DNA from 2 places in the Microbacterium sp. NPDC058269 genome. Region 1 is predicted to be linked to the other one. Evidence: riboswitches for the same ligand, from Rfam matches in the RefSeq annotation. Region 1 holds a riboswitch; the other holds the start of a gene.
What was found. Region 1 has a riboswitch for thiamine pyrophosphate ahead of thiM (hydroxyethylthiazole kinase). Riboswitches for the same ligand answer to the same signal wherever they lie in the genome.
Positions count from the first base shown of each region.

Region 2: it holds a riboswitch for thiamine pyrophosphate, as region 1 does, so the genes downstream of both, ACFVWL_RS04530 (ECF transporter S component) here and thiM (hydroxyethylthiazole kinase) in region 1, are expected to answer to the same signal.

Region 1 is NZ_JBHVXT010000002.1:1,063,124-1,069,541, reverse strand. It holds gene ACFVWL_RS13555 (bifunctional hydroxymethylpyrimidine kinase/phosphomethylpyrimidine kinase) at 1-1,369, opposite strand, end outside; gene thiM (hydroxyethylthiazole kinase) at 1,366-2,214, opposite strand; TPP riboswitch at 2,205-2,299, opposite strand; gene ACFVWL_RS13545 (NAD-dependent epimerase/dehydratase family protein) at 2,306-3,268, opposite strand; gene ACFVWL_RS13540 (DUF402 domain-containing protein) at 3,265-3,978, opposite strand; gene pheT (phenylalanine--tRNA ligase subunit beta) at 4,068-6,418, opposite strand, start outside.
Region 2 is NZ_JBHVXT010000001.1:904,375-910,792, forward strand. It holds gene ACFVWL_RS04505 (SDR family NAD(P)-dependent oxidoreductase) at 1-582, opposite strand, end outside; gene ACFVWL_RS04510 (phosphotransferase) at 753-1,478, shown strand; gene ACFVWL_RS04515 (CHY zinc finger protein) at 1,481-1,825, shown strand; gene ACFVWL_RS04520 (energy-coupling factor transporter transmembrane component T family protein) at 1,832-2,611, opposite strand; gene ACFVWL_RS04525 (ABC transporter ATP-binding protein) at 2,608-4,059, opposite strand; gene ACFVWL_RS04530 (ECF transporter S component) at 4,062-4,718, opposite strand; TPP riboswitch at 4,711-4,820, opposite strand; gene ACFVWL_RS04535 (D-alanyl-D-alanine carboxypeptidase family protein) at 4,902-6,418, shown strand, end outside.

The DNA of each region.
Region 1 (6,418 bases):
ATTCTCGGAGCCAGACACGGGCGGCGCGGACCGCGTCGGTGGGTTCTTCGCCTCGGGCGAGGCGGGTGGCGAGCGCGGACGACAGGGAGCAACCGGTGCCGTGCGTGTTCGCGGTCGGGATCCGCGGTCCTGTGAACTCCCGGCGCAGGTGGAGAGACGCGTCGACCAGCGCATCCGGAGCCTCGTCGCCGTCGAGGTGACCGCCCTTGACGAGCACGGCCGCCCCCACCTCTTCGGACAGGCGCTCCGCCGCGGAGATCGCGTCGCCCCAGTCGACGATGTCGCGACCGACGAGAACCGCGAGCTCGGCGAGGTTCGGGGTCACCAGGGTCGCCCGCGTGAGGAGTTCGTGCAGCGCCCGTTCCGCGTCCGGATCCAGCAGCCGGTCGCCGGAGGTCGCCACCATCACGGGATCGAGCACGACGATCGGCGGGCGCACGTGATCGATCCAGGCGCCGACCGCGCGGATGACGTCGGCATCGGCCAGCATCCCGATCTTCACGGCATCGATCACGATGTCGTCGGACACGGCATCGAGTTGTGCGCGGAGGAACTCCACCGGCGGCACGTGGACCGCACGCACCCCCTGCGTGTTCTGCGCGGTCAGCGCCGTGAGCACCGCCATGCCGTAGCCGCCGTTCGCAGCGATGGACTTGAGATCGGCGTGGATGCCCGCGCCCCCGGACGGGTCGCTTCCGGCGATGCTGAGCACCCTCGGCACGCTCCCGGTGAGCCAGCGCCGTCGGAACTGTGCGGCGGCGGCGGTGGGGTCTTCGGCGGCACACAGCGCCGAGACCACGGCGAGTCCCGCCGCGCCGGCATCGCGGAGGGACTCGGTGTCGTCGATGCCCACGCCGCCGATCGCCACGCACGGCAGCGGGCTGCTCGCCGCGAAGTCACGGAAGCCGTCAACGCCGAGAGGAGCTGGGTGATCCGGCTTGGTGGCGGTGGGGCGGATCACCCCCACGCCCAGGTAATCGACCGTGCCGGCGGGCAATGCGCTGACCGCATCGAGGTGCGCGGCGCTGTTCGCGGTGAGGCCGATGAGCGCATCGGGTCCGAGAGCCTCACGTGCGCGCAGCACCGAAGCGTCACCCTGTCCGAGATGTACCCCGTCGACCCGTGCGCCGCGTTCGCGAGCAGCCAGGGCGGCATCCAGCCGGTCGTTGACCACGAGCAGCGCCCGTCCGTCGATCGCCTGCGACAGCGCCAGCAGCTGGTCGACCGTCTCGGCATCGGTCGCGTCCTTGTCGCGCAGCTGCACGATGCGCACACCGCCGTCGACCGCGCGCCGGACGGTCTCGACGACGCCGAGGTCTCCGCACAGTGCCGCGTCGGTGACGAGATAGAGCGAGAGATCGGCGTTCACATCGCACCGCCTTCGACACGGGCCTGGGCACCGATGTCGTCGGCACCCACCGCGGCGAGCGCATCCAGCAGGGCGACGGCGAAGCTGCCCGGACCTCCGGATGTCGCAGCGGCCTGCTCCGCCGCGATCGTGTAGACGAGGCTGGCGGAGGCGACGGCGGTGAGCGTGTCGTATTCCGTCGCCCTGGCAGCCCCGAGGAAGGCGGCCATCACCGCCCCGAGGGCACAGCCACCACCGGTCACACGGGTCAGCAGCTCGTGACCGTTGGCCAGGCGCAACACCCGCTCCCCGTCGGTGATGAGGTCGATAGGCCCCGAGACCGCGACCACACCGCCCGTGGCCCGCGCGAGCGCCGAGGCCGCATCGGCCGCGGCGTCCGTGCTGTCCGTGGAATCCACACCGCGGCCGCCCGCACTGAGCCCCGCGAGGGCGAGGATCTCGGAGGCGTTGCCGCGGATCGCGGTCGGTCGCTGCTCGACGAGCTGGTGGGCGAGCGCCGTGCGCACCGGGAGCATGCCGATCGCCACGGGATCGAGCACCCAAGGCGTGCCGGACGCGGTGGCACCCACGACGGCCTCGAGCGTCGCCGCACGTTGCTCGGGCGTCGGAGTTCCCAGATTGATCAGCATGCCGGAGGCGACTCCGGCGAACATCCCCGCCTCGTCGACGATGTCGACCATCGCGGGAGCGGCCCCGAGAGCCAGAAGCACGTTGGCGGTGAAGCCGGTGACGACCGCGTTGGTGATGCAGTGCGTCAGCGGAGGCGTCGCGCGCAGCACCTCCAGCAGGGTCGCGGCGGAACCCGCGAGGTCATGGGTGGAATCAGGACGCAGAAGATCGCTCATCGCGACATCCCTTCGCTAGTACGAACTAGATCAGGTTCGACGGGTCTGTTCTCAGCCGCGGATCGCGGCACCCCGTGTCACTGCTCGAAGTCTAGCGATCGGCCAGCAGCGCCTCTTCCTCCGCCCGTGTGAGTCCGGCGCGACGTTCGCGGTCGACGCCGCGCTCTCGCTCGTCGGCGATGACGCGCTCGATCGTGTCCGCGAGCGGACGGAGCTGTCCGCCGCTCGCGTGGAATGCGCTGTTCGAGCGGGTCATGAAGCCCGTCATCGTGGGCGGAAGCCACAGCGGCAGGGATCGCGGCCCGGCCCAGTGCTCGACATCGTGCGCCAGAAGCCATTCCTCCTCCGCGACGACCGTTGCACCGGCGTGCCCCGCCGCGGCGCGCACCGCATCCAGCACATCGGCGAGCGGATGTTCATCGCCGACCGCGTTGACGGCGCCGCTGCACGTGGCCCCGACGATGAAGGCCGCAAGATCGTCGACGTCGATGACTTGAACGTGCTTCCCCTCGACGGGCGGCAGCAGCACGGGCTCAGCGCCGGCGCGCGCGAACGCCGCTCCCCAGTAGCCGAAACGGTCGCTCGGGTCGCCGTCGCCAACGATGAGTCCTGGACGCACGATGAGAGCCCGCTTCCCCAGGAGCCCGACAGCATCTTCGGCGGCAGCCTTGTGCGCCCCGTACTCGTACTCGTCGCCGGGCCGGGCGGACGGATGACGCGGAGCCGACTCGTCGACGCCGACCGTCGCGTCATCGGAGTACACCGATACGGAGGAGACGTAGGTCCAGCGTCCGGCCCGATCTCCGAGGGCGTCGATCGCGCGCTCGACGTGCTCCGCCTGGGAAGAGATGTCCACGATGTGATCCCAGTCCTGCCGCGCGAGGTCGGCGTAGGCATCGGGAGCGTCGCGATCACCGTGCACCAGGGCGGTGCCCTCCGGTGCGGGACGTGTGCCGCGGGCGAGGCAGGTCACCGTGGCGCCCTCGTCGAGCCATCGCTGGGCGATCCGCCCGGAGAGCCAGCCGGTGCCTCCGAGGATCAGAACATCCGTCATGACTCCAGCTGATCCAGTCCCGCGAGCACCGGGACGGTCCATGCGGGGTCGGGCCGCCAGCGCACCCACTCCGAGTCGAACGGCCAGTCGTCGGCCTCGAACGAGGCGATCGCCGCGTCCGCGTGCCGCTCGATCTGCGCGGCCTGCTCGGGGCTGAGCCGTCCCTGTTCGATCGCGGCGACGACCTCGTCTTCGTCCTTGAGGTGGACGCCGCCCTCCGGATCGATCTCGACGTCGAGGATGTGGTCGGACGAGAAGGTGTCATGGTCGGTGCGCAGATGCGCGTTCTCGAGGTTCACATACCACCCGGCGAACGCCCGCTCCTCCCCCGTGGTGTCGCTCCAGAACAGCCAGACCGACCACGGCAGCCCTGCGGGGGCGATGCACAGCACCCCGTTCCCTCGCCACGGCTCGACGATGCGCGTCCGGGGTTCGAGCCAACGCCGGGCGAGCGGTACCTCGCGCACACGCTGTCCGTCGAGAGCCCCCGGGGCCTCCTGGAGCGTTCCGGGGGCGAGCCATGCCACGAGCCCTCGTTCATCGTCGCGCACGACGCGCATCGGGGAGATCCTGGAGGGCTCACCCGGCTGCCACCCCGGCTTCCGGTAGTGCCAGTCGATCTGTGCACCCGACTCGAGGAACGGCCCCTCACCGAGCGGGCGTGCTCCGTCCGGGACGGCGGCCGGAGTGCCCTGGGGGAGGATTCTCATCCCGCCACGGTACTCCGGCGTCCACCCGAATCATCTGAGCGACCGCACGCGTCGTCTGATGCCGCGCTCACCGCTCCGTCGCTCGGTACTCAGTCCCGCAGTGCGGCTCCGAAGCGCTGCCCGGCGACCTCGACACCGGCGAGCTTGGCCGCGGTGGCCTCGGCAGCCGTGAGCGTGCGATCGTCGGCGCGGAAGCGCAGGGCGAAAGTCAGGCTCTTGGAACCCTCCGGCACACCTTCTCCGCGGTAGTCGTCCACGAGGCGCACAGACTCCAGCAGCGCCCCGGCACCCTCGGCGAGGGCCGCCTGCACGTCTGCGGCGGGAACCTCTGCCGGCAGAGTGAGCGAGACATCCTGCGTGGCCGCGGGGAACGTCGACAGCGAGGCCGCGACGACCCTCCCACCGGCGAGCGTCAGAATGCGGTCGAGATCGAGCTCGAACACGGTCGCACGACCGGGAAGATCGGCCCCTTCGGCAACGGCGGGGTGCAACTCGCCGACGTAGCCGACCTCTTCACCGGCGACCAGGAGCGATCCGGTGCGTCCGGGGTGCAGGGCCGCACGCTCGGCCTGGACCACGTCGATGTCGACGCCGGCCGCTGCCGCGATGACACGGACGGCATCCAGCGCCTCGACGAGACCCGCGGCTTCAGCAGGACGACCGGGCTGACGTGGTGCCACGTGGCCGGTCAGCAGCGCCGAGATGAACCGCTGCTGCGGGGGGATCGAGGCGTTCAGCGCCGCGAGCGTCTCGTCCGACGGTCGCTCGCCCAGCGGCGGTACCTCATCCGTTCCGTACTCGACGCCGGGCTCCGGCAGGAAGACCGCGCCGGTCTCGAAGATCGCGAGATCGGTGAGCCCCCGCGAGATGTTGCGGTGCGCGGTCTGCAGGAGGCCAGGGATGAGCGATCGCCGCAGGTACGGAGCCTGTCCGTCGAGCGGGTTCACCAGGCGGATGCTCGGCAGGTGCTCGCCCGATGCCGAGCCGTGGAGGTCGTTCTGCACGTCCGTCGTGAACGGGAACGACGGCGTCTCGACGAGTCCCGCAGCGGCCAGTGCGTCGGCCACGCGGCGGCGCCCCTGCTGGTGCGCGGTGAGTCCTCGGCCGGACGGAGGCGTCGGCAGCACCGAGGGGATGCGGTCGAGTCCGTGGATGCGGGCGACCTCCTCGGCGAGCGTCCACTTGTCGGTGAGATCGGGGCGCCAGGTCGGCGGGATCACAGTCCAGCCGGAACCCTCATCGGACGCGGTGACATCGGCGCCGATGGTGGTCAGAGCGCCGGTGATCTCGTCGTCGGTGTAGTCGACGCCGATGAGCCCCTGCACGAAGCCGGCCGGCAGCTCGATCTCGCCGACGAAGACCTCGGCGAACAGCGCGCCGCCCTCCTCCGTGAGCGTGCCGCCCGCGAGCTCGACCATGAGGTCGGCAGCGCGACGGGCGGCCACGAACGGGACCAGGGGGTCGACGCCGCGCTCGAAGCGCTTGGACGCCTCGCTGGGCAACTTGTGTCGGCGAGCCGAACGGGCGATGGTCGTCGGATCGAAGCTCGCGGCCTCGATCAGCACGTTCCGCGTGGTGTCGCTCATCTCGGTCGTGCCGCCGCCCATGACGCCGGCGAGGCCGATCGGACCGGACTCGTCGGTGATGAGGAGGTCTTCCACGTGCAGCGAGCGCTCGACACCATCGAGGGTGGTCATCTTCTCGCCGGGGGTGGCCCGACGCACCGTGATGCCACCCGTGAGCTTGTCGAGGTCGTAGCCGTGCAGCGGCTGGCCGAGCTCGAGCATCACGTAGTTGGTGATGTCGATGAGCACGCCCAGCGAGCGCATGCCCGCGAGGCTGAGTCGGGCGACCATCCACGGCGGCGTCGGACGCGAGGGGTCGACACCGCGGACGACGCGGGTCACGAACTCCCTCGCACCGACGTTGCCGCGCACCGGGGCGACGTCGTCGACCACCGTCGTGTGCCCCGTGCCCGGCTGCAGCTCGGCGAAGTCGCGCTCGGCGGGGTCGCGGAACTCCGCCCCCGTGGCGTGTGCGTACTCGCGGGCCACCCCTCGCAAGGAGAAGGCGTAGCCGCGGTCGGGTGTGACGTTGATCTCCACCGCGACGTCGTCGAGGCCGAGCAGCGCGATCGCATCGGTGCCGACGGGCGCATCGATGCCGAGATCCGACAGCACGACGATGCCGTTGTGCTCGTCGCCCAGCCCCAGCTCGCGTGCCGAGGCGATCATGCCGTCCGAGACGTGACCGTAGGTCTTGCGGGCGGCGATCGGGAACGGACCGGGCAGCACGGCGCCGGGCAACGTCACGACGACCTTGTCGCCGACGACGAAGTTGTGCGCACCACAGACGATCCCGCGGATGCCACCGTTCGCCTCGCCGACGTCGACCTGGCACCAGTTGATGGTCTTGCCGTTGGACTGCGGCTCGGCCTCGA
Region 2 (6,418 bases), on a different contig from region 1:
CGGCGTCTCCATGATGCCGGGGGCGATCGTGCACACCCTGATGCCGTAGCGGGCGAGCTCGCGCGCCACCGGGAGGGTCATGGCGTGCACGCCGCCCTTGGATGCGGAGTAGGCGGGTTGGCCGATCTGACCGTCGAACGCGGCGACGCTCGCGGTGTTCACGATGACGCCGCGCTCCTCGTCGTGCAGCTCGTTCTTCGCGATCACGGCGGAGGCCTGCGAGATGACGTTGAACGTGCCGACGAGGTTGATGCGGATCACGCGCTCGAAGTCGGCGAGCACAGCCGGGTTGCCTTCGCGGTCGAGCACCTTGGCGGGCGGCGCGATGCCGGCGCAGTTCACGACCACCCGCAGCGGAGCCGCCGACTGTGCGGCCGCGACAGCCGCCTGCACCTCATCCGCGTCCGTGACGTCGGCCGCGACGAACAGCCCACCGAGCTCATCCGCGATCTCGGCACCCCTCGACGAGGCGAGGTCGATGATCGTGACGTGCGCTCCCGCGGCGACGAGCCGGCGCGCCGTGGCGAGTCCGAGACCCGAGGCCCCTCCGGTGACGAGTGCACCCTGTCCGCTGATCTGCATCTGATGTTCTCCTTCGAACGTCGTCGTGCGACATGCATTGATGGAACGCAGTATCAGCCTACGTGGTTCTTGGTTCACCACGAGCAAGAGAACTGCGCCGAGAGCGAGCCTACGACAACGCCGCGATCGACGGCAGGCTCCCCGTCGGCATGATCGGGCAGGATGGACGGATGAGCATCCCCTCCGCATCCCTCGACGTCCCGCCGCGGGTTCGCGAGCTCGCCCGCGGTGCAGCACTCGTGCCGGTCTGGCTCAACGGCATCGGCGGGCTGACGTTCCGCACCGATGACGGCCGATACATCAAGTGGGGTCCGCTCGATGACGAGGCGAACATGCGCGACGAAGCCGAGCGCATGAGGTGGGCGCGCACATGGCTCCCCGTGCCCGAGGTGCTCGAGCAGGCCCAGGACGACACGCACGAGTGGCTCGTCACGGTCGCCATCGATGCGACGAGCGCCGTCGACCCCCGCTGGGCGGACGAGCCGGAGACCGCGGTGCGGGCGGTCGGTGCAGGCCTTCGGGCACTGCACGACGCTCTGCCCGTGGCCGAGTGCCCCTGGGAGTGGAGCACGCAGTGGCGGATCGCCAACGCCGCGGCGCGCGGCGCGGTCGTGCCAGACGACCTGCACCAGGCGCCGCCGATCGACCGGCTGGTCGTGTGCCACGGCGACGCCTGCATGCCGAACACGCTGCTGGACGCCGAAGGTCGTCCCGCCGCGTTCGTCGATCTCGCCGCGCTCGGAGTCGCCGACCGCTGGGCCGACATCGCGGTGGCGTCGATGAGCACGATGTGGAACTTCGGCACCGGGTGGGAGGACACTCTCATCGAGGCCTACGGCGTCGAGCCCGACCGCGAACGACTCGAGTACTATCGGCGGCTCTGGAACGAGATGTGAGCGTGACTCCGGCGTCTTCCGGTCGGCCTCCGGTGTTCGGAGCCGTCGTCGACGACATGACCCGGTGCGCGCATTACCGGGGCCCGACCGACATCATCGCGATCCGCTTCGCCTGCTGCGGCGACTACTACCCGTGCCATCTCTGCCACGAGGAGTCGGCGGGGCATCCCGCTGCGCAGTGGGCGCCGGAGCAGCACGAGACGCGGGCGATCCTCTGCGGCGCGTGCGGACACGAGCTCACGATCGCCGAGTACTTCGCGGTGACGGCCTGCCCGCGGTGCTCCGCGCCGTTCAACGAGAGGTGCGCACTGCACCGGGACCAGTACTTCCAGCCGAGCCCGAGCTAGCGCGGGCTAGCTCCAGACGAAGCGGAACGTGCCGAGGAGGACAGCCGCGGCGAGTGCGAGCGCCATGATCGCGATTCCACCGATCAGCGCCACCGCATCGCGCGGATGCAGCCGCGACGGACGCGACCAGGTGCGGGGGATGCCGGAACCGAAACCCCGGGCTTCCATCGCGAGCGCCAGCGTGGATCCGCGCCGCACGGCGAACACGAGCAGCACGAAGGCCATCGAGAAGAATCTCCGCAGCACACCCCGGTCTCCCACGCCCCGCGCACGACGGGCCAGGCTCATGGTGCGCCAGTCGTCGAGGAACAGTCCCAGCATCCGCGTGCCGGCGAGGATGCCGAGGACGAAGCGACTGGGGAGCCGGGCGACCTGCGCCAGGGCATCGGCGAGTTCGGTCGGGTCGGTGCCGCCGAAGAGCAGGATCGTCGGCAGTCCCAGGGCGATCACACGCAGACTCACCGCGATCGCGAGCGTGATGGAGTCCTCGCTGATCGTCGCGAACCCGAATGTCCAGTAGACGTGCCCGGCAGGCTCGGCGTACAGCAGCATGCTCACACCGGCGATCGGCGCGAAGATGGCGATCGGCAGCAACCGCTTCAGCACCGTCGACACTCGCAACCCGGTCAACGGCAGGCAGAGCAGCTGCAGGACGATCGCGGCCAGCGCGCTCGTGACGTCGATCGACGCGAACAGCGGAACCGACAGCAGCACCGCGAGCACCAGCTTCGTGACCGGGTTCACCCCATCGAGCCACACGCGCCGCACGGTCTCGGTCGTCGTCACGAGGCCGCCCCCAGCTCGATGCGATGACCACCCAGGTGTCGGATCACGGCGTCGTCGTGCGTGACCGCGATGATCGACCGACCTCGCGCGATCTCCTCCTGCAGCAGGGCGACGAGCGAGATCCAACCTCGACGGTCCTGTCCGAAGGTCGGTTCGTCGAGCACGATCACCTCGGGCGCTCCCGCCAGCACGGTCGCGACCGACAGTCGCCGCTTCTGCCCGCCCGAGAGGGTGAACGGATTGGCGAGCGCGAGAGGGGCCAGACCGAGGCGCTCGAGCAGTTCGTCGACGACGGCGTCCGTCTTCGCGCGGTCCCAGCCGAGGGCTCGGGGACCGACGGCGAGCTCGTCGCGCAGCGTCTGGGCGAGGAACTGATGCTCCGGCTCCTGGAACACCATGCCGATGCGGGTGAGCAGCTCGCGCGAGGTCCAGCGGATGGGGCGCCTGCCCTTGCGACCGGCCAGCTCAGGCGCAGACCGCACCTCTCCTGCCTGTTCCGGGATGAGCCCGGCGAGAGTGAGAGCGAGCGTCGACTTGCCCGCACCGTTGGGCCCCGTGACGACGGTCGCGTTCGCGCGCGGCACGCGCAGGTCGAGTCCCGCCTGCACCACGACGCCCGCCTCCCTCGCGATCGAGAGACCGGAGGCGGAGAGGGCATCGGCCGCGGGCACCGGATCCAGCACGGGAAGGTCGATGCCGCGGTCAGGCACCCACACCCCCGCATCGGCGAGCACATCGCCGTGGGCCGCGAACACCTGATCCGGAGCTCCATCGGCGAGCAGCCCGCCATCGGCCGCCAACACGATCACACGCGTCATCAGATCGACCCAGATCGGCGTGCGGTGCTCGACGACGACCAGCGTGGCACCGGTGGAGGTCACAGCGCGTTCGACGCTCGCGCGCACCTCCCGCACGCCGTCGGGGTCGAGGTTCGCGGTGGGCTCGTCGAGCAGCAGCAGTCCCGGGCGCATCGCGAGCACGCCGGCCAGCACCAGTCGCTGCTTCTGCCCACCCGAGAGCGCCTTCGTGGGCCGCTGCAGCGGAACGTCAAGTCCGACGGCGTCGAGGGCTTCGGCGACGCGGCCGGGGATCTCGGACGCCGCGACGCCCAGGTTCTCGCAGCCGAAGGCGACGTCGTCGCCCACCTTCGACAGCACGATCCCCGCGTCCGGGTCCTGCAGGACGAGTCCCACCTGCCCGTGCCGCGACTCGGGGGCCGCGCCGTCGATGCGCAACGACCCCGTCCGCTCTCCTTCGTCGTCATCGCCGAGGACCCCGGCAAGGCCGGCGAGCAGGGTCGACTTCCCCGCGCCGGACGCACCGAGCAGCAGCACCCGCTCACCCGGTTCGATCGTGAAGGAGACGTCCGCGACGGCTGGGCGCTTTCGACCGGCGTACCGCCAGCCCCAGCCCGCAGCCTGCACGCGGGCCGGGGAGGCGAAGGTCACGCTCAGACCTCGCGTACGTGCTCTCGCCCGACGGCGAAGCGGTTGAGGGCACCGGTGACGGCGAGAGCGCGCACGAGCAGCCAGCCGACCACGCCGGCCAGGATCGCGCCGGACACGACCACGCTGACCAGGTAGATCGTGTTGAACTCCACCGACTTCAGGACGTTGGGCGAGCTGCCGTAGAACAGCTCGAACACCCAGGCGGCGACAGCGGCTCCGACGCCGGCCAACGCCGCGACCGCGATGCCGAAGCGACGGTAGAAGAAGAAGGCGAAGATGATCTCCGCGCCGAGGCCCTGCACGATGCCCGACAGCACGGTCGAGACGCCCCACACGTTGCCGATCAGCATCGACACGATCGCGGCGACCAGCTCGACCACGAGCGCGGCCCCCGGCTTGCGGATCACGAGGCCGCCGACGACTCCGCCGAGCAGCCAGATGCCGACGGCGATGCCGCCGAGACCGGGCGTCAGGGCGTCGGCCGCGCCGAACCACGCGTATCCGATCGTGTTCCAGCCCCAGAACACGAGGCCGATCGCGACGCCGAGAACCGCGGCGACGACGATGTCGACGACGCGCCAGCGCCAGATCGATGTGCGGTGCAGGCCGTTCGCGGCGGCGGATGCCTGCTGCGCGGATGTGGACGTAGGCGTACTCATCTGAACTCCTCCCTGCGCTGGCATGACCCAGATCAGGTTCGACGGTCGAAGCGCGATTCGCTCCCTCTCAGCCCGGCTCGCCGGACTCCCGTGGTTGTGCTGATGATCTTACCGTCGGCGACACCCGCACGGCGACAGGGCCGTGCGCCGCGGAACTCGCCCGGGATTGGGTACCGTAAACGAGTGACCGCAACAGATCCCGCCGACGAGGCGACGGGCGTCGTCAGCGATGACGGCCCGGCGACTGCCGCCCCCTCCGGACCTGTCGATGCTGCGACGGGTGGTTCGGTGCTGACGGCCGAGCAGCCGTCGACGCGCGCGCTCGCACGGGAGTCGGTGATCCCGCCGGAAGCCGTGGTGCCCCCGGAACCGGTGGACACCCCTGAACCGGCCACCCCCGCCCTGACGAAGCCGCCTTTCGTTCCCCGCGAGAGCGTCGCCCCGGAGGCATCCGACGACGCCCTCGCCCTGCTCGACACCTCCGCACCCCAGTGGGCGGATGACACCACCACGGCCACGGCTCTGACCTGGGTCGACACCGCGTCGGTCGCCGCTCACACCTCCACCGCGACTCTCGATGAGACGTCGGACGCCGAACAGTCGGACGGCCTGCTCCGCGGGGCGCGCCTTCGTCCGGCCATCGCCCGTCCCGGGATCCTGGTTCCGCTGGCCACTCTCGTCGGCCTCGTCGCCACCTATGCCGGCACCACGCTCCTCTGGCCGCTGCACGAGGTGCCGCCCACGGTGCAGTCGGTCGAGTTCGTGACGACGCCCGCCGCCGCTGCCACGGTCACGTGGCCGACCGCGGGAGCCGGTGCCGTCGGCATCTCGGGCATGACCACCGCCGCCTCGGTCCCCGATGCGGTGAGCATCGCGAGCATCACGAAGGTCGTGAGCAGCCTGATGGTCCTCGACCGCATGCCGCTCGCGGTCGGCGAGCAGGGGCCCGAGTTCTCGTTCACCCGCGCCGACAGCGTGAAGTACTGGGACTACCGACGCAGCGACCAGTCGTCCCTCGACGTGCCGATCGGCGGGGTGCTGACCGAGTACCAGCTGCTGCAGGGCACGCTCATGGGATCGGCGAACAACTACATCGACCGGCTCGCGACCGAGATCTGGGGGTCGGAGCGCGAATTCGCCCGAGCTGCAGAGGTGTGGTTGCGCGAACGCGGACTGACCGGCATCACCGTGGTCACGCCGTCGGGTTTCGACGCGCGCAACGTCGCCACCCCCGAGGCCCTGGTCGCTCTCGGCGAGCGCGCGATGCAGAACCCGGTGTTCGCCGAGATCGTCGGCACCAAGTCGGTCGACCTCCCGGGCGCCGGCACCGTCGTGAACACGAACGCGATGCTCGACGACCCGGGCGTCGTGGGCATCAAGACCGGCACGCTCGTCGGCTGGAACCTGCTCACCGCGAAGGACGTGGTCATCGGCGACACGACGGTGCACCTCTTCGCCGCGGCGCTGAATCAGGCCGGCAACGACGAGCGGCTGGCCCTGACCCGCTCACTGTTCGCCGAGGCGGAGGCTGCGCTGGAGGCTCAGGAGCCAGCCGTCGGCAAGGACACGGTCGTCGGCCAGGTCACGACCCCCTGGGGGGAGAAGGTCGATGTCGTCACCGAATCCGACGCCGATGTGGTGCTCTGGAACGGTGCGACCGCGACGGCCACGGCGGCCTTCGACCTCGGCGAGGAACGGGA